Regions from separate parts of the Blautia marasmi genome, predicted to be linked through region 2. Evidence: predicted binding sites of a transcription regulator. Region 2 holds the regulator's gene; each other region holds the start of a gene.
What was found. The regulator Rex, encoded in region 2, represses fermentation and respiration genes when NADH is low (regulators of the CRP and FNR family bind a similar motif). The targets are predictions, from matches to a motif close to ATTGTTAANTANTTAACAAT.
Positions count from the first base shown of each region.

Region 1 (7,611 bases), 110 kb from region 2:
CCAAAAGTTCCACCGGAGCCTTGTCATCTGTGAGGATCCTGTCCTTTCCTTCATAACGGACAAGCCCTTTTGAAACGGCTGCCATCATGTTCTGCAATTCTCCTTTTGGAAGCTTCTCAGCATTTTTTTCAAGCATTTGCGGAAGCATCATGTGATTAGATGCAAAGACTTCCATATTGGTCCCGCCTTCCACCGGTACGGTGTATACATACTTGAATACCGAAGCTATGGTATCACAGAGATAATCATTGATAGAATCCTCCGAACTGGATTTCATGTTCATGTTGACCACCATCACCCCGTTGTCCTTCAGATGCGTTTCAACCTGGCTGAAAAACTCAACCGAGGACATCTGAAACGGAATGGTGATATCCTGGTAGGCATCCACCATAATCACATCATAGGAGTCCTCAGAAGATGTAAGATAGGCTCTTCCATCCTCCACTGCTACCTCCACACTGTCCGGCAGTCCGAAATAGTCTGTGGCGATCTCCGCGATCTTCTCGTCAATCTCAGCGCCCTGGATTTTGGTTCCCGGAAAATAGCGGTCACAGTAATCTGCATATGTGCCGCTGCCCAGCCCAAGTATCATCACATGATTGTCCTTTTTTGTATTGACTCCCGCCATAACAGGGGCGGCCAGGGCATAGTCATAATACATCCCTGTCAGCTCCTGGTTTTTCGTCTTGATGGACTGCACGCCAAAAAGCACATTGGTGGACAGGATGGTCTGCTCCTCATCGTCCTTTACCTGCAGATAATTATAGATGGACTCATCCTCCAGCGTCACATCTTTTTCCCAGAAAGCAAAGCTGAATTTAGGCGTCAGCAGTGCCAGAATAAGCAGAACCGCCGCTGCTCCCACACATAGTCCTCTTTTTCTCTTAACCGTCACAAAGTAGAGCACAGCGATGGCGGCCAAAACCGCTGAAAATATGAGGAAAGTAGCTGCAGTCCCCACTGCCGGAATCGTTACAAAGGTAGGGAGGAAGGTACCGATAATACTGCCGATGGTATTTAAGGCACCCAGCTCTCCCACGGTCTTTCCATTGTCATCCAGATTGCTCACAGAAAACTTTACCAGAGACGGTGTCACGGTTCCCAGCAGAACACAGGGGAACGCAAAGATTGCCAGGCAGGTAAAAAGTGCTGCCCAGACAAGAAAATTGGATTTTATAAAAACCGCCAGCAGCAAAGAGATACCTGCGATCAGATATCTGCCCAAAAACGGTATGAGCGCGATCCATATTGCAGCGATCAAAAGCCTACGGTACAGCCTGTCCGGATCATGGCGCTTGTCCGCGGAACGCCCGCCCCATACATTTCCGATCGCCATGGCGATCATGATCACTCCGATGATCACGGTCCATACAATCTGGGAGGAACTGAAATAAGGCGCCATCAGCCTGCTCGCCCCCAATTCTACAGCCATAACAGACATACCGGAAAAAAACTCTGTTACATACAAAAAATATTTGTTTCTCAATAATCTGGACTCCATGTTTTGCCTCCTGTTGTCTCTCTCAATTATTACCCTGCCATAACTGCAGCCGCAAAAACGGGCTGCCCCAAGCCGTCCGCACCTCTATCCGGTGCCGGCGTGCCTGCTTACGGCAGCCCGTCTTCTTTTTTTGCGAAATTGTTCAGTATTATCTCACGCTTCTGTAACAAACTGATATATTGTGGTAGTATCGTATTTCTCCCCGGCTTTCAGAACGGAAGACTGGAAAGCAGCCTCATTGCAGGCATTGGGATAGTACTGTGTCTCCATACAGAAACCGGCACGTTTTGTATAGACACTGCCGCCCTTCCCATTTTCGTTGTTGATAAAATTGCCGATGTAGAACTGCATACCCGGAAGGTCCGTGAATACTTTCATGGTGATGCCTGTCTCATCGCTGTGAGCCGCCGCGGCCTCTTTTATCCCGCCTTTTTCCCTGCACAGTGCATAGTTATGGTCATAGCCGCCGCCGAAGATGAGCTGCTCATAGTCAGCTTCCACATCCTGTCCAATCCTTTTAGGGGAAGTAAAGTCCATGGGTGTGCCCTCTACTTTCAGGATCTCACCTGTGGGAATGGCTTCGGAATCGGAAACCGGCGTGAATTCCGGTGCATGGATCTGAACCATATGATTCAGCATACTCTCTGCTCCCGCATTGTGTCCTGCCAAGTTAAAGTAAGAATGGTTGGTCATATTCACAACGGTATCGGCATCTGCGCTTCCTGTGTAATGCATAACAAGCTCATTTTCATCCGTGAGCTTATATGTTACAGATCCGGTAAAGTTTCCGGGGAAGCCCTGGTCGCCGTCCGGGCTGAAGATACGGAAGGTGATACTGTTCTCCTCCTCTTTCACTTCTTCCACATCCCAAACACGGGTGCGGTAAAAGTCAGGGCCGCTATGTAAATTATTCTTGTTGTCATTCTGAGCCAATACATACTCTTTGCCATTCACAGTAAACTTTGCTCCGCCAATGCGGTTTCCGTTTCTGCCGATGGGGGAACCGAAATGAGGTTTATTCTCATAGTATCCTTCCACAGTGTCATAGCCAAGAACCACATCTGTCAAATTCTTATCTTTATCCGGAACCATCACACTGACCAGTATGGCACCGAAATCTGTTACAGCTGCTGTCATGCCGTTTCCATTTTTCAGTTCATAGAGGAATACCTCTTTTCCTTCCGGACTCTTTCCAAAGCTTCTTTTTGTCACTCCCATGTCTTAATCTCCTGTTTTTCATGATTTGATCTGCATTTCTGTTGTTATAAACAAAAAGAGTCTGATTCTTCAGACTCTCGCATCAAATGCGGCGTTCCTGCTGCAAATGTTCGTTATTCGTAACTGTAAAAACACAAAACAGTTACCACTATTCATAATATACCCAGCCAATTTGCTGTTATATTGTAACTATTCAGTAGGTCTGCGCATTCACTGCGCTGACCGAAAGAAAATGTACCACGGCTAAACATAAATCCCATCACCAAAGGCGATTCTGCATGGATTTTTGCCTATAACTGTGAGGGTACCGAACAGTTACGTTATATTTATAATCCCAGGATGCCGTTTCCTACTTTCTGACTCCTAGCCTAAGCCAGGTGGGCAACCGCAACTGTTCTTCTGCCTTCCGCTGCGCAATGACGGCCTGACATCTAAACAGAAATATAGGAATCCCGTTTAAAGAAATGTAGGTTCAAAAACTGTAGGAGCATCGCACACCCCAGGATTACTTCGTATCTTTATTATACTCTAGTATATGAACTTTTTCAACAAAAATGCACACACTTAATAAATTTTTTCTTCAATATAAAAATTACAGATAGAACGCACTTTTTCCATATCCGCTTTTGTCTTCCCGTTCCCGTACGGTATGCGGTCAATGTTCCGGTTCATGTAATCCTGGTTTTTAATATACAGGAAACTGGAACGGAAGTTCAGGTCAAAGATAAACGCCAGATAAGAGATCCACATATCCATATGTGTGGTCCTCTCTCCCCGCCGGATGCATCTGTGCGCTTCCACAGCCTGAAGGATATTCCCGGAGATTGGTTCCAGGCCCACTTCCTCCGCTGAAATTCCAAAGATAGCTTCTGCATTCTCTGTATCTTTGACCCTGAAATTATCCAGCTTATCCGCGTCCCTGATGATCCTGCAGTGCAGGAGTTCTCTTCCTTGTATCTCCTCCGGAATCTCATAGAGAGAATGACAGGCAATTGCTGTTTTGATAATGCTGTCAAACCTGTCATCCTCAATGAAATTTCTGATCCTATTTTCATCAAAGAGAACTTTTACGCCAAACTCAGCATGGTCAAAGAGATTGTCATCGTAACTGTTAAAGGTTTTAAGCTGTTCAAACCTTCCGATGTCATGGAGCAGTGCAATGAGAAGCGCCAGTTCATGGTCTTCACCGGAAACCTTTTCTTCCCTGCAGATATAATCTGCTGCATCCAAAACGCAGAAGGTATGAACCTCCTTCAGCATGATCTTATCATCGTTTCTGTCATAATGACTGAGATACTGTCGGAAACTTTCTTTTGCATATTCCAAATCAATCATATTTTCATCTCCGCTGCCCGGCGGACGTATCCCCGGGTATGAAACAACAAAACGGACCGCCATCACTGACGGTCCGCCGCATTCATAGCAATAGTAAGTCCGCAAAGCGTTCTTTCTATTTTGATCACCTGAATTATTTCAGTTCATCAACAACTTTCTGGATAGCCTCTAAAGCATCAGCAGGAAGTTTGTCATATCCATCTTTTTTGGTCTCGAATGCTTTGATCTCATTAACACGGTCATTCATACGTGCTTTGAGCTGCTCAACGTAGTTAGTGTCATTCATATCCGGAACGAATCCTTCCCAATCGAAGATTTCGATATCGGTGAATGGTCCCCAAGGTTTGAACTCTGCTTTTTTCTCTACGATTGCTTCCAGAATACCTAAAGTATCTTTCGGCTGAACTTTCTTGCCCATGAAATCGCCTGTGTTGATGATGTAGCAGTCTACATTTTTCTCTTCAACCAGTTTTTTGAATTTCTCGTAGTCATCAGCTAACGGGTATGTTCTGAACGGGTTAGCGTAAGGAACAACAACCAGCTTATTCGGGTCAACACCTGGTGCCAGACGCTCTGCTGTAGAACGTTTTGTAGCCAGAGTAGCACCCATTACAGATGCCAGGGAAGCACCTTTTAATTTAACTACTGGCGGAATGGTCGGGTCTTTCATGATCCAGAAGATTGCATTAACCGGCTCGTCGATCTTGTCAACGCGGTTCGGTGCCCACAGTTTGGATTTGATCGCACGTCCGTTACCATTTCTGATATCTTCTGTTACAAGCTGGATGTTTCCATCCTCGTCTAATGTAGCAGAGTTATTCATGGATGTCAGAAGGAATTTGTTGTCATCACATCCTGCCGGATAATCCTGTGTTTTATCGAAGTATGTAGGCTCTAATGCTACGGAAGCACAAGTATCTGTGTTGATGATGAATGCATCATCGTGCAGAACTTTGATTTCGTATTTGCCATTGTGTTTTGCATGTGTGATCGTGGATTTACCTGATCCTGACAGACCGTATACAGATGCAACATATTTGGAACCGTCAGCAAGTGTGTACTCTTTCTGTCCGCCGTGGCATGCTGCATAACCATTTCTGTTGGCAATTGCCCAAGCCATAGTCAGAGTACCTTTTTTGTGCTCACCAAAGTATCTCATACCAAGGATACAAGCACAGTTCTGGTCTGTGTTAAAGTAGCACAGAGTCTGCGGATCGCTTAAGCAGCTGTAGTCAACACCCGGAGTGCTTGCCGGTGCCCACTGAGGATCTGAGAAGATGTAAACATCTGCTTCTTTTCCTTCGCCTACAGGCTGAGAATTTTTATACATTTTAACATAGTCATCAGACATATACTGGAAGTTCAGCATCCAGGAGTACATGATGTTCTCTTCGCCTTCCGGAATCAGCAGGTGAGCTTTTACCATGAATTCAGGATCCAGACCTACATATACCTCTGCATGGTACATGGTTTTCCAGCGGGCTTCATAAATAGCATCCATAGCCACTTTGTCAAGAGCTGCGCAGTCAACACCTGGTTCTCCGGCGATGCGGCGTGCGGCTGCATAACGTCCTGTGATAGCACCATCGTTGAATAATAAAACTTTAGCGTCTCTCTCAAGACCAAACTCTTCGCCTCTATAAACAGGCATGTCTGTAACGACTGTTCCAGGTGAGTTCTTCGCTAATTCATATGCCTCTTTTAATGTGTTAACCTTAACAACATTGTTGCCATAGAACGCTGCTTCAATAATGGAACGAGTTTTGCTGAAGCCAGTTTTGCCTGCTCCAATCTCGTTGATTGGGTAATATGCTTTTGTTGACATATGGTTTCCTCCTTAATCTTATCTCAAAGTCAATTTATTATCTCATGTAAGTTTTTAAAAGTCAATACTTTAACAATGTATTTTCTTGACGATTTTTTTACATTTTATAGAATTTTTATATTTTAAATCCCAAGGACATTTTTTACTGCTGCCGGCATCTCCGGAACATCCACAACCGTATCATGGAGAACAGGGGCTGTACGAATCTCCTCAATGGCATTGGGCACCTTCACATTTGCAATTTTGGACAATTCATCCACCAGCTCAAAATCACCCATGGAATCATATTTGCTGTCAATGGCATTCATGACACTCCTTGTGAATTTAAAGGGGCTGGCTGTGGAGGCAATGACCGTCTTGGTACTATCCCCGGTCTCAGCCGCGTATTTACCGTAAACACAGGACGCCACAGCTGTATGGGTGTCGATCACATAGCCTGTTTCCCCGTAAAGAGCCTTTATTGCTCCTGCCGTTTCCTCCTCTGTGGCAAAATTGCCATAGAAATCCGCAAGCTGGCTGCGCATCTTTTCTGTGATCCGGTAAGTCCCGCCCTTGGAAAGCTGCTCCATCATCTCACGGTTTTTGTCCGCGTTTTCCCCTGCAATGCGGTAAATAAGCCTTTCTAAGTTGCTGGATATGAGTATATCCATGGACGGAGATGAAGTCAGAATGAAATCACGGTTCCTGTCATAACTTCCGGTGGAGAAGAAGTCAAAAAGGACTTTATTCTCATTGGAAGCACAGATCAATTTGTCTATAGGCAGCCCCATATTTTTCGCATAATAGGCGGCCAGGATATTTCCGAAGTTACCTGTGGGCACCGTTACGTTAATTTTTTCACCATCTTTTATCTCACCGTTCTTATAAAGGTTCACGTATGCGTAAACGTAGTACACGACCTGAGGGACCAGGCGGCCGATATTGATGGAGTTGGCAGAGGAAAACTGGAAGCCGGCCTTGTCAAGCTCCTCCTCCATTGCCTTGTCATTGAACATTTTTTTCACTGCAGTCTGGGCATCATCGAAATTGCCTGTGATTCCCACCACATATGTATTATTTCCCTTCTGTGTCACCATCTGTTTTTCCTGAATAGGGCTGACACCGTTCTTGGGATAAAAAACAATGATCCTTGTACCCGGCACATCCGCAAAACCGGCCATGGCTGCCTTTCCTGTATCGCCTGAAGTGGCAGTGAGGATCACAATCTCATTTTTCACATGATTTTTCTTGGCAGAAGTGGTCAGAAGATGGGGCAGAATGGAAAGTGCCATATCTTTGAACGCAATGGTCGCTCCGTGGAACAGTTCCAGATAGTATGCACCTCCCGCTTTTACTAAAGGTGCTATCTCTTCTGTATCGAATTTGGAATCATAAGCCCTGGCAATACATGACTTTAACTCTTCCTCTGTGAAATCCGTAAGAAAACGGCTCATAACTTCATAAGCAATTTCCTGGTATGTCATCTCTGCCAGTCTGTCCATGGGAACATCCAGCTTAGGAATCTCTGTAGGCACGAATAAACCGCCGTCCTTTGAAAGTCCTTTTAAAATTGCTTCGGATGCCTTTACGCATTCCCCTGTTCCTCTAGTGCTTTTGTACAAAATCTCCATCTCTTTAAGTCCTTTCTTCTTTACGGATACGTGAAAAAGTCATGTACCCCATATTGGAATAAAAATTTTAAATCCTCTTTAAACCATTTAATATTGTGCTGCTCCGCGTAAGCCTCTTCCAT
Region 1 covers NZ_OIWX01000001.1:5,153,946-5,161,556, reverse strand. The annotation lists gene C6P39_RS22595 (spermidine synthase) at 1-1,501, opposite strand, end outside; gene C6P39_RS22590 (aldose epimerase family protein) at 1,655-2,719, opposite strand; RNA gene ssrS (6S RNA) at 3,047-3,228, opposite strand; gene C6P39_RS22580 (HD domain-containing protein) at 3,284-4,054, opposite strand; gene C6P39_RS22575 (phosphoenolpyruvate carboxykinase (ATP)) at 4,188-5,879, opposite strand; gene thrC (threonine synthase) at 6,002-7,489, opposite strand; gene C6P39_RS22565 (cell wall hydrolase) at 7,510-7,611, opposite strand, start outside.
Region 1: the regulator Rex is predicted to act here: its motif matches at 5,937-5,956, upstream of C6P39_RS22575 (phosphoenolpyruvate carboxykinase (ATP)).

Region 2 (7,611 bases):
GATACCGGCCCGCACGGCATCCATATTCGCCTCCGGGATCCGGATAATACCTGCACTGTTGGAACAGTGCTTCAAAGGCACATGCAGCCCCTTCTCCTCCAAGGCCCGGACAAATTCCAGGTATCTCTCAAGCTGTGCATAGGCCGGTTCCCTGCCCGTCTCATCTGCCCTGGCAAAATGGGTGAACAGTCCTTCCACTTCAAGCCCCGGCATTTCAGCAATTTTCAGGATCTCCGGTACATCGTGCTGCAGATCGCGGTAGCCGATACGTGTCATACCGGTATCCAGCTTAATATGTATCTTCACTGCTTTGTTCAGCCGTTTTGCCGTGTCTGATAAATCTTCAGCCATCTTACAGGTAAAAACGGTGGGGCGGAAGTCATTTTCTATGATGGTCTCATAATCTTCCAGGAAGGTATATCCAAGAATCAAAACAGGCTTTTCAATGCCGCCCTCTCTGAGTGCAAGTCCCTCTTCCACACAGGCTACAGCAAAGCCCCAAATATAAGGCAGGGGTTCGATATGCCTGGCAATGGGAAGTGCTCCATGTCCATAGCCATCCGCCTTCAGTACGGCAATGATCTTTGTGTCCTCGCGGATATTGTTCTTCATACTTTCCAGATTATAGGAAACCGCATCCAAATCTATGGAAACGTAAATCCTGTTCGGTGTCTTCATAAAACTGCTCCTCTTTTCTTCAAGATTTCCGTTGTCTGTGTGATCATATCTCCGGCGATCATACTGTACTCCCCCTTTTGGGCAGCTGCCATATCACCTGCCATCCCATGAAAATAAGCGCCCAAAGCCGCGGCTTCCTTTACTGAAAGCCCCTGGGCTAAAAGGCCCATAAGGATACCGGAGAGTACATCCCCGCTTCCGGCTGTTGCCATTCCGCTGTTGCCGGAAGTGTTGATAAATATCTCCTCACCACCGTCAGAAATGACGGTACGGGAATCTTTGCATACTACGGTCAGATGATATTTCTGGGCAAAACGTTTTGTCAGGTAAAGGGGCGCTACTTTCCACTCCTCCACGGATACCCCTGCGATCCTGGAGAACTCACCCAAGTGGGGTGTTACCAGAATAGGTGCCGGATACTGCGTGAGCACTTCCATTCTGCCTGCCAGAAGATTCAGGCCGTCCGCATCGATCAGCAAAGGTTTACTGCCCTCTGCCAGTATGGTATAGAGGATATCTTCTGCCTGCTGCCCTGTGCCAAGTCCAGGCCCTACTCCTATCACATCTGCCCAGGCCAGTCCTTCCCGGATCTGTTCTTTTTTGATCTCCTCATCGTCATAGAAGCTGTACATAGCCTCCGGCAGCATTGTGGTCAATGCCTGCCTGTTCTCCTCCCTGGTATGTACCTTGATCATACCTGCACCTGTCCTGAGTGCCGCACAGGCAGAGAGATACGCTGCGCCGCTTAAATCACGGCTTCCGGCTGCCAGAAATATTTTTCCATAAGTCCCCTTGTTTCCATCCGGCTTCCGCTTGGGGATCCGGTACAGATCCTTCTCCTCACAACGCAGTACAGACAGCTCAAAATCATTCTGGGACATTTTATAGATCCCGATATCCGCAGTCCTGACTTTTCCCGCGCAGGAAGCACCTGGATAGAATAACAGCCCTGCCTTCTCATAGGCAAAGGTCACAGTCACGTCAGCTTTCACTGCACAGCCCAGCACCTTTCCCGTATCTGCACTGATACCGGAGGGGATATCCACTGCCATGATCTTTGCTTCCGACCGGTTAGAGGCTTCGATGGTGTCTCTGTAGATTCCGCCCACTTCTCTGGACAGGCCTACACCAAAGACAGCATCTACTATAGTAGTATATTCAGCAGGTACGGCATTCTTGACAAAGGATATGTGATAATTTTCTGCAATATTCACTTGCTTTCTCATTTCTTCTGTATAATGATCCTTTTTTCCAAGTATACAGATATCTACCGAAACCCCTGCCACATGAAGCATACGCGCCACAGCCACGCCGTCCGCGCCGTTATTTCCCGTGCCGCAGAGGACCAGGACTTTTTCCAGAGGGAAATCTTCCTCCACAAGGGCCCGGTACACACTCAGGGCTGCCCGCTCCATGAGGACCAGGGAGGGGATCCCGATCTTGCGGATGGTATAATCATCCAAAAGTTTCATCTGTCCGCCGGTTACGATTTGTTTCATGTCAACACTCCTCTCTTTTGCTGGTATCAGCCAAAAAAGGCCGCCGCAAAAGTTCCGCAGCAGCCTTTTCTTACTTTTTATGTTCCGTCACATAACAATTCAGATTATAAGACAATCTCATGAGACTCTCGGACAGGTGTACATTTTCCACAATGACATCCTCCGGGACCTCCAGATCCAGATGTGCGAAATTCCAGATAGCCTTGATTCCGTTTTCCACCAGCAGATCAGCTGTCTCTTCTGCATTGTTCTTAGGCAGAGTGAGCGCCGCTATCTGAACATCATTATCCTTCAGATACTGGGGAAGTTCATCCATCATAAGGATTTCGTTCCCACGGATGGAAATGCCCTTCAGAACCGGGTTCACATCAAAGATACCGACTACCTTAAACCCGCGCTTTTCAAACTGCACATAATTTGCCAGTGCCTGTCCCAGATTGCCCGCTCCTATAATGATCATGTTATGGGTCCGGTCAAGTCCCAGGATCTTAGCGATCTCCGTGTACAGGTACTGCACATTATATCCGTATCCCTGCTGCCCGAACCCTCCAAAATTATTCAGGTCCTGGCGGATCTGGGATGCCGTCACGCGCATCTTGGTACTCAGCTCATTTGAGGAGATACGCTCCACACCATCTTCCAAAAGTTCTCCTAAATATCTGTAATATCGGGGAAGTCTTCTGATGACTGCTTTTGATATGCATTTTTCGTCCACGACTTTACCCTCCTTATGTCTTAGTTTTCTGTTTCATATAGGAATATTATATATAATTGTTAAAATAAAGTCAAATACAATTCCAGTTATTGTTGTTTTTATCTGTTGTCAAATTCTGAATTTCAGATATAATAGGAAGGGTGAAGCAAAAATGTTACTGTTCACTCCGTGTCCAGCAACACGCTTCGCGATGCACAGATATGGAGCATTCTGCCCCATATCGCGCTGGCTGCCTGGGGATTTTCATGCTTTCAGCATGAAAACGCCTCCCAGTACAGTGGCCTGTGTACAGTAACACAAAAATCCCGCGGCTAAAGTCCATTCCCGGCGGATTTTTGTCTATGACTGTGAAGAGACAAAACAGTTACACCTAAAGATAAAGGAGATTCTAAAAAATGATACTGGCATGTCAGAATATTGAAAAATCATTTGGAGGCATGAATTTGATCCATGACGCCTCCTTCCATATAGAGGAACGCGAAAAAGCTGCCTTAGTGGGCATCAACGGAGCAGGCAAATCCACACTGCTGCGTATTATCATGCAGGAGATCCCAGCGGACAGCGGGGAGGTCATCTTATCCAGAGGCAGGACCATCGGCTACCTGGCCCAGCACCAGGAGCTGGACAGCGCCCTCACCATCTACGATTCCCTGCTGCAAGTCAAACAGCATATTCTGGATATGGAGCTTCATATGCGGGAAACGGAAAAGCAGATGAAGCACGCTTCCGGGAAAGAACTGGAACACCTGATGGAAACGTATTCTCGGCTGACCCATGAATTTGAAATGGAAAACGGCTACGCATACAAAAGCGAACTTGTGGGGGTGCTGAAAGGACTTGGCTTTCCTGAAAGTGACTTTGAAAAAGAGATCTCCACCCTGTCGGGAGGGCAGAAAACGCGAGTTGCCCTTGGACGCCTCCTATTGTCCAAACCGGACATCATCCTTCTGGATGAGCCTACCAACCATCTGGATATGGATTCCATCTCCTGGCTGGAGACCTATCTGCTGAACTATCCGGGAGCTGTCCTGATCGTATCCCATGACCGGTATTTTCTGGACCGGATCGTAACCAAAGTTATTGATATTGATAACGGAAAGGTAAGTTCATTTACCGGAAATTATTCTGCTTACAGTGAGAAAAAGACCCAGCTTCGCAGGGATGCCTATCAGGCGTATCTGAATCAGCAGCAGGAGATCAAACATCAGGAGGAAGTAATCGCCAAGTTAAAGCAGTTTAACAGGGAGAAATCCATAAAGCGGGCAGAAAGCCGTGAAAAACTGCTGGATAAGATTGAAGTCATAGAAAAGCCCACAGAGGTAAACGCTTCCATGCGTATTTACTTAAAGCCCCGCATGGAAAGCGGATCGGATGTACTGACCGTGGAACATCTCACAAAATCCTTCCCCTCTCTCCCCCTCTTTTCGGACCTAAATTTTTCTGTCAAACGGGGGGAACGGGTAGCGATCATCGGTAACAACGGAACTGGCAAGACCACCATACTGAAAATCTTAAACGAGCTGGTTCCCGCCGACGCCGGGGTCTTCCATCTGGGAAGCAAAGTGCACATCGGATACTATGACCAGGAGCACCATGTACTCCATATGGAAAAGACCATCTTTGAGGAGATCTCTGATGATTTTCCAAAACTCACCAACACAGAGATCCGCAATCTGCTGGCTGCTTTCCTTTTCACCGGAGATGATGTATTTAAGAAGATCTCCTCCTTAAGCGGCGGAGAACGGGGACGTGTATCCCTGGCTAAACTCATGCTGTCAGAAGCCAACTTTCTGATCCTGGATGAGCCTACCAACCACCTGGATATCATGTCAAAAGAGATTCTGGAGGATGCCCTGTGCAATTACACTGGAACTGTGCTGTATGTGTCTCATGACCGGTATTTTATCAACAGGACAGCCACCAGGATCCTGGAGCTGACCAACAAAAGTATGGTGAATTACATCGGCAATTATGATTACTATATGGAAAAAAGAGAAGAACTCACCCGTATCTACGCACCTGGCCAGGAGGAGGAAGAAACTGCAGAATCTGTGTCTGCCACAAAACTGGACTGGAAACAACAGAAAGAAGAACAGGCACGCCAGAGGAAACGCGAAAATGATCTGAAAAAGACCGAAGCAGAGATTGAACGCCTGGAAGCCAGAGACAAGGAAATTGACGCCGAGATGGAGAAGCCGGATGTGGCGGTCAATGTGGCCGAATGCGTAAAGCTGGCCAACGAAAAAGCTGAGATCGCGCAAAAACTGGAAGAACTCTATGAAAAATGGGAAGAACTGGCATAATGCCTGTTCTTCCCGTTTTTCTGTTATAAGGGCAGGTCCCGCTTGCTGAACCGTATGATTCCAATCCCCATAAGTAAAAAACCCGCCAGATACAAAATGCCGCACATCATCCAAGCTTTTCCGTCCCCTGCACTCAGACCGTCTATGTCAAACAAGGTCACAGGTGTGGCATATTTTACTTTCTCAAATTTATCTCCAACCTGCGATATCATCTGCACAAGGACTGAATATACTACGATGGCTGTACTGACTGCAGAGGAAGTTTTTGATTCATTACTGAAACAAGAAGCACAGAAACATGCGCCGCCAAAGAATACAAGCATTCCCAGCAGACCCACATTGATCCGGATAAACGCTGCTGTTTCCATTTCCCCGGGGAAAAGTACCTCACTGACAACAAGGATCAGGCAAGTCACATAAATGACAATGACAAGCAGGGACACCAGCATGAAAACGCACTGTGTCATCATGATCTTCCAGCGTTTGGCAGGTACCGCCAAAAGGTAAGCCATGGAGCCGTTGTCCACGTATTTGGCTGCCAGTCTGTTTGAGAGAATTATGATGAATACCGCCGGGAAAGCCACATACAGCATTCCATATAAGTATCCCGATACAAATTCCAGCAATGTCTGGCCCACATCAGCCATGCCAAATGCCGCGAACAGATCCGGCATGCTGTCAGCCATCATTTTCAGGCTGTCTCCCATTTCAGGATTGAACATCATAGTGATCATACTGCCATAGACACTGAGGACCGCAAGAAAAATGACGAGCAGCAGCCAGTTTGATTTGATCTCTTTTTTAAATAACGTAGCATTCATGATCGTGCTGCCTCCTCTCCGTAAAAATGCATGAAAAACTCTTCCAGACTCTGTGTGCGCACATCTAAATCTGTGATCGTATACGCGCTGGCCTTTTTCAGGAAAAGATCAATATTTTTTCCCACTTTGGCAGTCACTGCTTTTTCCCCGGCCTGATAAGAGGCCTCAGGAAATGCGGCAGCGAACGCTTCCGCCATAGCTGGCTCCCGGAAAGTGATCACTATCACTTTCTGTCTTCCCTCTTTTAATCTTTCAATCTCCTCCACTGCAACCAGGCGCCCGTCACGGATGATCGCGGCACGGTCACAGGTTCGTTCAATCTCCTCAAACATATGGGAAGACATAAGTATGGTTTTTCCTTTTTTCTTCTCCGAAAGGATCAGCTCTACAAACCGATTCTGCATCAAAGGGTCCAGTCCGCTGGTGGGTTCATCCAGGATCAGGATGCTTGCCAGCGGATTCATGAATGCACAGACGATTCCTATCTTCTGCTTCATGCCTTTTGACATTTTCTTCAGCTTGCCGGAGGGATTCAGTTCAAACATTTTCATTAGTTCCTGAGCCCGGCCCAAATCTCTCATTTTCTTCATCTTTGCCACAAAACGGATAAATTCCATTCCTGTCATGGAGTCAATAAAAGCAATCTCCCCGGGAAGATATCCAAGGGATGACTGGATTTTATCCGCCTCCTTAAAACAATCCATATCCAGGATAGACAGGCTGCCGCTGTCAGGCTTGATAAAGCCCATGATCTGACGGATCGTTGTGGTCTTCCCTGCTCCGTTTGGGCCTAAAAATCCAAGCACCTCTCCTTGTTTCACCGAAAAACTCACGTCAAAAACACCGCGGTTCTGTCCATAGTCTTTTGTTATATGGCTGATTTCTATTACGTTCATATTTCCTGCCTCCTTCCAACCATTTCTGTCAGATACTCCTCTTTGTATGCGATCCGCTTCAGCATTTCTGACCATTTTCTGAATTGCTGCATCAATAAATCCGCATCCACCGTATCGGTATAGAACATTCTCTGATGCATATATCCGTCTGTAAGCCAGATAAGCATATGCAGTATCTCTCTGGGTTCTGCATCCTCCCTGAACTTTGTCATATCTACATTTTTGCAATAATCCTCAAACATAGTTGCAATCTGGTTTTTCATAAAGGAATTCATTTCCTCCGATACATCCTCTCTGGACGTAAAAAATGCCCGGACGCTGTATTCCATAAGATAGGGAAATTCAGAGAGAATACGGGCTTTCTTTTCGGTTGTGTAAGCCAACAACTCGAAGAAGTCCGTGATTTCAAAAAAATGCGAATCCAAAAGGCGTGAACCCACCTTTTCAAAGACATACTCAAACAGATACATATACAGCTCTTTTTTGTTCTTAAAATAATAAAACAGCAGTCCCTTTGAGATTCCGGCTTTGGCGGCGATCAGATCTGTAGATGCACGTTTATATTCACAGGTACCGAAAACCTCCAGTGCCGCATTGACGATCGCTTTCTTTTTTTCCTCCGAAAGACTGCTAAGTTTGTCCTCCATATTGAGCCCCCTTTTTGTACTTTACCGATTCGGTTAATACCCATTATAAGAA
Region 2 covers NZ_OIWX01000001.1:5,262,082-5,269,692, reverse strand. The annotation lists gene alr (alanine racemase) at 1-678, opposite strand, end outside; gene C6P39_RS23035 (NAD(P)H-hydrate dehydratase) at 675-2,177, opposite strand; gene C6P39_RS23030 (redox-sensing transcriptional repressor Rex) at 2,248-2,892, opposite strand; gene C6P39_RS23025 (ABC-F family ATP-binding cassette domain-containing protein) at 3,288-5,195, shown strand; gene C6P39_RS23020 (ABC transporter permease subunit) at 5,219-6,016, opposite strand; gene C6P39_RS23015 (ABC transporter ATP-binding protein) at 6,013-6,912, opposite strand; gene C6P39_RS23010 (TetR/AcrR family transcriptional regulator) at 6,909-7,559, opposite strand.

Region 3 (7,611 bases), 3.8 Mb from region 2:
CCGCGTGGAAGATACAGAGAGCACAGACTGCTTCAAAGTATCCGGAAGGGGTGAGCTTCATCTCTCCGTATTGATTGAAAATATGCGGCGGGAAGGCTACGAGTTCGCAGTCAGCAAAGCGGAAGTCATCTATCACGAGGATGAACGCGGCAAGAAAATGGAACCGGTAGAGATCGCCTATATAGATGTACCGGAAGAATTCTCAGGAACCATCATCAATAAATTAAATGAACGTAAAGGTGAACTGCAGGGCATGAGCCCGTCAAGTGACGGAACCGTGCGTCTGGAATACCATATCCCTTCCAGAGGACTTATCGGTTTCCGCGGCGATTTCCTCACCTCCACAAAGGGTACCGGAATCATGAACACTGCCTTCGACGGCTACGCTCCGTACAAAGGTGATATGTTCTACCGCAAGCTTGGCTCTTTGATCGCCTTTGAGGCAGGTGAGACCGTAACCTACGGCCTCTTCTCCGCCCAGGACAGAGGTACACTTTTTGTCAGCGCCGGCGAGAAAGTGTACAGCGGTATGGTGATCGGCGAGAGCGCCAAACCGGAAGATATTGAGCTGAACGTATGTAAGACCAAACATCTGACCAATACCCGCTCCTCCTCCGCTGATGAAGCCCTGAAGCTTACTCCGCCTAAGGTTCTCAGCTTAGAGCAGGCCCTGGAGTTTATTGACACGGATGAACTGCTTGAAGTGACCCCCAAGTCACTCAGGATCCGCAAAAAGATTCTGGATTCCCGTCTCCGTAAACGTGAAGGGTATAAAAAATAAGAAATACCGATGCCGTCATATCTTTTTCAGGTATGGCGGCATACTTTTGTCTATATTTTTCAGAATATTCTGCAATATTCTGACTTTTAATAATTTATACAAAATACTTGTTGGTTTTTATTGTTTTTACATCCATTTTATGGTAAGATAATTTATACCAACAGACAAGACGGAACATAAAAACTTCAGGTACTTCAATGAGTAAGGGCTCAAACCAAAAAATTTTTAAGGAGGATTTCTATGGCAAAAAAACCAGAGAACAAAGCCCCGGAACCCATCAACAGCGTGGAAGCACTGCAGGAAAAGATCGCTTCCATGAGAGAAGCACAGAGAAAGTTTTCCGCCTTCACACAAGAGCAGGTAGACAGGATTTTCTTCGAGGCAGCCATGGCAGCTAACAAACAGCGTATCCCGCTGGCAAAGCTGGCTGTCGCCGAGACCGGAATGGGCATTGTGGAGGACAAAGTTATCAAGAACCATTACGCAGCCGAGTATACTTATAACACATACAAACGTGTTAAGACCTGCGGCGTGGTGGAACAGGACACCTCATACGGCATCAAAAAGATCGCTGAACCGGTGGGCATCGTAGGTGCGGTCATCCCCACCACCAACCCCACATCCACAGCTATCTTCAAATGTCTGATCTGTCTGAAAACAAGAAATGCCATCATCATCAGTCCTCATCCGAGAGCTAAAAAATGTACCATCGAAGCAGCGAAGATCGTACTTGATGCCGCAGTGAAAGCAGGCGCGCCGGAAGGTATTATCGGCTGGGTTGAAGAGCCCACCATTGAGCTTTCCAACGAACTGATGAAATCCGTGGATGTTATCCTGGCAACAGGCGGCCCCGGAATGGTCAAAGCCGCGTACTCCTCCGGGAAGCCGGCGATCGGCGTCGGTCCCGGTAATGTTCCAGTTATTATGGACAGCTCCTGTGATGTTCCTACAGCGGTATATTCTGTTATCCATTCCAAGACCTTTGACAACGGCATGATCTGTGCTTCTGAGCAGTCCGTTACTGCAGTGGCAGATATCTACGATGACGTGAAAAAGGAATTTATAAAGAGAGGCTGCCATGTATTAAATAAGACAGATCTGGACAAGGTACGCAAGATCATCCTGACAGAAGCCGGTACCGTCAATCCTAAGATCGTAGGCCAGCCTGCAGCAGTCATTGCAGAGATGGCAGGCGTAACTGTCCCCAAAGAGACGAAGATCCTCATCGGTGAGGTAACTTCCGTGGATATCTCAGAACCGTTTGCGCATGAGAAATTATCCCCTGTCCTTGCCCTCTATAAAGCAAAGGACTTTGATACAGCACTTGACATGGCTGACCAGTTGATCAAAGACGGCGGTTATGGACATACTGCATCCTTATATATTCATCCGTCCCAGACGGAGAAAATGGCACAGCACGCAGACCGCATGAAGGCCTGCCGTATCCTGGTCAACACCCCATCCTCCCAAGGAGGAATCGGTGACCTTTACAACTTCAAGCTGGCTCCGTCCCTGACCCTGGGCTGCGGTTCCTACGGCGGCAACTCTGTATCCGAGAACGTAGGTGTCAAACACCTGCTGAATACCAAAACCGTTGCCGAAAGGAGAGAGAACATGCTTTGGTTCAGAGTCCCGGAAAAGGTATATTTCAAAAAAGGCTGTCTGCCGGTTGCTCTCGATGAGCTGAAACACGTATACGGCAAGAAAAAAGCCTTCCTGGTAACCGATACATTCCTGTATCAGAACGGCCATACCAAACCGATCACAGACAAACTGGATGAGATGGGCATTCCGTACAGCTGTTTCTTTGATGTAACACCTGACCCCACTCTGCAGTGTGCGCAGAAAGGCCTGGAGCAGTTAAATGCCTTCGGCCCTGATGTGATCATTGCCCTGGGCGGCGGTTCCGCTATGGATGCTGCCAAGATCATGTGGCTCATGTATGAGCACCCGGAATGTGATTTTGAAGATTTAGCCATGGACTTCATGGATATCCGCAAGCGAGTCTATGAGTTCCCCAAGATGGGAGAAAAGGCACTGATGGTATCTGTTCCCACATCTTCAGGTACCGGTTCCGAGGTAACACCTTTTGCCATCATCACGGACAAGACCACCGGCACCAAATGGCCTATCGCAGACTATGAGCTTCTGCCAAACATGGCGATCATAGATGTGGACTTCATGATGAGCCAGCCAAAGGGACTGACAAGCTCCTCCGGTATTGACGCCCTGACCCATGCCTTAGAAGCATACGCTTCCATTATGGCTACCGATTACACCGATGGTATTGCGCTGAAAGCGGTACAGCTTATCTTTGATTATCTGCCGTCCGCATACGAGAACGGCGCCGGTGACCCGGTTGCAAGGGAGAAAATGGCAAATGCCTCCACACTGGCCGGTATGGCTTTCGCCAATGCATTCCTGGGAATCTGCCACTCCATGGCACATAAGCTGGGTGCTTACCATCATGTACAGCACGGCATAGCCAACTCCCTGCTAATCGAACTGGTAATGCGCTACAACGCTGACCCGGCTCCGGTTAAGATGGGAACCTTCTCCCAGTATCCTTATCCTCACGCAAAGGAGAGGTACTGCGAGGTTGCACGTTTTATCGGCATCAAGGGCAAAAACGATGATGAAGTGTTTGACAATTTCATCGAAGCCATTGCCAAGCTGAAAGAAAGAGTTGGGATCAAGCGGACGATCAGAGAATATGGCATAGATGAGAAAGCATTCCTTGCTACCCTGGACCAGATGGTGGAAGATGCCTTCAATGACCAGTGTACAGGCGCCAACCCCAGATATCCGCTGATGTCTGAGATGAAAGAAATCTATCTGAAAGCTTATTACGGAGAATAAATAATCCTGAAATTTATATGGGCGGGTGTTTTCACCCGCCCATTTCCCCGTTTGATTTCGTTTATTTTTTATCAATTTCTTACCTTTTCTCCCATCATGCCTTTGTGAAATCCCCTTTTAATTATCAGAATTTTATATTACTTTTTTCTATTTTCAATATTAAATAAATTTTTACATCAAGTTAAACATCTATTCCTTGTACAAACACTGGCAAAATTTAACTAATCAATTTTCACTTTATATATTGACAAACTTTTAACAGTATTATATAATGCGTTTATCGTTAAAAAATTATCAATTCATTATAAGGGAGGATATCACATGGAAAAGAAAACAGAAGCAGAAATGCCAAAGACCGTGAACAGCCTGGAGGCATTACAGGCAAAGATCGCTTCTATGAAAGAAGCCCAGAAAATATTCGCATCCTATACCCAGGAGCAGGTAGATAAGATCTTTTTCGCCGCCGCTATGGCTGCCAACAAGGAACGTATCCCGCTGGCAAAGCTGGCTGTAGCCGAAACCGGAATGGGTATTGTGGAAGATAAAGTGATCAAGAACCATTACGCGGCTGAGTACACCTACAATGCTTATAAAAGAGTAAAAACCTGCGGTGTGGTGGAGGAAGACAAATCATTCGGCATAAAAAAGATCGCAGAGCCTGTGGGAATTGTGGGAGCTGTCATCCCTACTACGAACCCCACGTCCACTGCTATCTTCAAATGTTTGATCTGCCTGAAGACCAGAAATGCAATCATAATAAGCCCGCATCCCCGTGCAAAAAGATCCACCATTGAAGCAGCCAGAATCATCCTGGAAGCTGCAGTGAAAGCAGGGGCACCTGAGGGAATCATCGGCTGGGTGGAGGAACCCACCATTGAGCTTTCCAATGAGCTGATGAGATCCGTGGACGTGATCCTGGCAACAGGCGGTCCCGGAATGGTAAAAGCCGCCTATTCCTCCGGAAAACCTGCCATCGGCGTCGGACCGGGCAACACCCCTGTCATCATGGACAGCACCTGCGATATCCCTACTGCGGTTTACTCTGTCATCCATTCCAAAACCTTTGACAATGGCATGATCTGTGCATCGGAACAGTCTGTGACCGCCATTGCCGACATTTATGATAATGTGAAAAAGGAATTTGTAAAAAGAGGCTGCCATGTACTGAGCAGCGAAGAATTGGATAAAGTACGGAAGATCATACTGACAGACGCAGGAACCGTAAATCCCAAAATCGTTGGCCAGCCTGCCTCTGTGATCGCCGAGATGGCTGGTGTGACTGTGGAAAAAAATACAAAGATACTGATCGGGGAAGTATCCTCTGTAGACGTCTCCGAACCTTTTGCCCATGAAAAGCTTTCCCCCGTCCTTGCGCTCTACAAAGCTGAGGATTTTGATACAGCTCTTGATATGGCTGACCAGCTTGTCAAAGACGGAGGTTACGGACATACAGCAGCGCTCTATATCCACCCGTCCCAGACAGAAAAGATGGAAAAACATGCAGACCGCATGAAAGCCTGCCGTATCTTGATCAATACCCCCTCCGCCCAGGGCGGCATCGGTGATCTTTACAACTTTAAACTTGCCCCTTCCCTCACACTGGGCTGCGGTTCTTACGGCGGCAACTCCGTGTCTGAGAACGTAGGCGTAAAGCATCTGCTGAACACCAAAACGGTTGCTGAGAGGAGAGAAAACATGTTGTGGTTCCGAGTACCTGAAAAAGTATATTTTAAAAAGGGCTGCCTGCCTGTTGCCCTGGATGAACTGAAAAATGTCTATTGCAAGAAAAAAGCCTTCCTGGTAACCGATACTTTCCTGTACAAAAACGGCCACACAAAACCGATCACCGACAAACTGGATGAAATGGGCATACCATACAGCTGCTTCTTTGATGTCACACCTGACCCCACGCTCCAGTGCGCTCGGAGGGGACTGGCACAGCTTAAAGCCTTTGAACCTGATGTGATCATTGCCCTGGGAGGCGGTTCCTCCATGGATGCGGCAAAGATCATGTGGCTCATGTATGAACACCCGGAATGTGATTTTGAAGATTTGGCTATGGATTTCATGGATATCCGCAAGAGAGTCTACACCTTCCCGAAAATGGGGGAAAAAGCTATGATGGTCTCCATCCCCACTTCCTCCGGTACCGGTTCTGAGGTAACACCATTTGCCATTATCACAGACGAAGTCACGGGAACCAAATGGCCCATTGCAGACTATGAGCTTCTGCCAAACATGGCCATCATTGATGCAGACTTTATGATGACACAGCCCAAAGGCTTAACAAGCGCATCCGGCATTGATGCCCTGACCCACGCACTGGAGGCTTACGCTTCCATCATGGCAACCGATTATACAGACGGTGTGGCCTTAAAGGCTGTAAAACTAATCTTTGACTACCTGCCCGCAGCTTACGAAAAAGGTGCCGCTGACCCTGTTGCCAGAGAGAAGATGGCCAATGCGTCCACCCTTGCCGGTATGGCCTTTGCCAATGCCTTCCTGGGGATCTGCCACTCCATGGCACATAAACTTGGCGCTTACCATCACCTGCCCCACGGCGTAGCCAATGCGCTCTTGATCGAACTGGTCATGCGCTACAATGCGGATCCTGCTCCGGTCAAGATGGGAACCTTCTCCCAGTATCCATATCCTCACGCAAAAGAGAGATACTGCGAGATCGCACGTTTTATCGGTATCCAGGGTAAAGATGAGGATGAGGTATTTGAAAACTTCCTGAAAGCCATTGCTGAACTGAAGGAAAAGGTGGGTATCAAGAAAACCATCAAAGATTATGGAATTGAGGAAAAGGCCTATCTGAAAACACTGGATGAAATGGTTGAGAACGCCTTCAATGACCAGTGTACCGGCGCTAACCCCAGATATCCTCTGATGTCTGAGATGAAAGATCTTTACTTAAAGGCATATTATGGAGAATAACTCTTCTATATCAATAGGGAGGTCCCGCAAATGGGCCTCCCTATCTTTCACTCCCCTGTGATCACCTGCCGCATATCTCCTCTATAAAATACCTGTGTATTTCAGGATTGCCTGTAAGCTCCGGATGAAAAGCCAGGCCAAGCTGACTGCCATAACGGGCTGCTACTATCTTTCCGCCTATGACAGACAAGATCTCCGCATCACCGCACACTTCTTCTATATAAGGTGCCCGTATAAATGTCATGGGAAACTGCCCTATTCCTTTCATGTCCCCGGCAGTCTGAAAACTTCCCAACTGCCTGCCGTAAGCATTGCGCCTGACAGTGACCGGCATTGTTCCGAAGCAGGGCTCCCCTCCCGCCACATGCTCAGCCAGCAGGATCAAACCGGCACAGGTTCCCATAACCGGCATACCTTCCTCTATACTTTTCTTGATCGGATACAGAAGTTTAAGTTCTGTGAGCAGTTTCCTCATGACCGTACTCTCCCCGCCGGGAAGAACAAGAGCATCCAGATCCCCCATAAGATCTGCCCTCTGCCTGATCTCCACGCAGTCTGCTCCCAGGCCTTCCAACATACTCCTGTGTTCTGCAAAGGCACCCTGAAGTGCCAGAATACCAATCCTCATCATTTCCCTCTCTCAGCCATGAGCAGTTCTATCTCCTGCTCATTAATGCCTACCATAGCTTCCCCCAGATCCATGGACAGCTCTGCTATCATCCCGGCATCCTTATAGTTTGTCACCGCTTTTACAATTGCAGCCGCGCGCTTCTGGGGATTCCCTGACTTAAAGATGCCTGAACCCACAAACACGCCCTCTGCTCCAAGCTGCATCATCAGCGCCGCGTCTGCCGGAGTTGCCACACCACCTGCCGCGAAGTTGACCACAGGAAGCTTTCCCTGTTCCTTCACATATACTACCAGGTCATAAGGAACTGCAAGTTCCTTTGCCTTGTTATACAGCTCATCCTCCTCCATGGAGGTGATCCTGCGTATTTCCCCCTGCATCATACGCATATGGCGCACGGCCT
Region 3 covers NZ_OIWX01000001.1:1,493,026-1,500,636, forward strand. The annotation lists gene typA (translational GTPase TypA) at 1-781, shown strand, start outside; gene adhE (bifunctional acetaldehyde-CoA/alcohol dehydrogenase) at 1,022-3,640, shown strand; gene adhE (bifunctional acetaldehyde-CoA/alcohol dehydrogenase) at 3,962-6,580, shown strand; gene pdxT (pyridoxal 5'-phosphate synthase glutaminase subunit PdxT) at 6,642-7,208, opposite strand; gene pdxS (pyridoxal 5'-phosphate synthase lyase subunit PdxS) at 7,208-7,611, opposite strand, start outside.
Region 3: the regulator Rex is predicted to act here: its motif matches at 3,920-3,939, upstream of adhE (bifunctional acetaldehyde-CoA/alcohol dehydrogenase).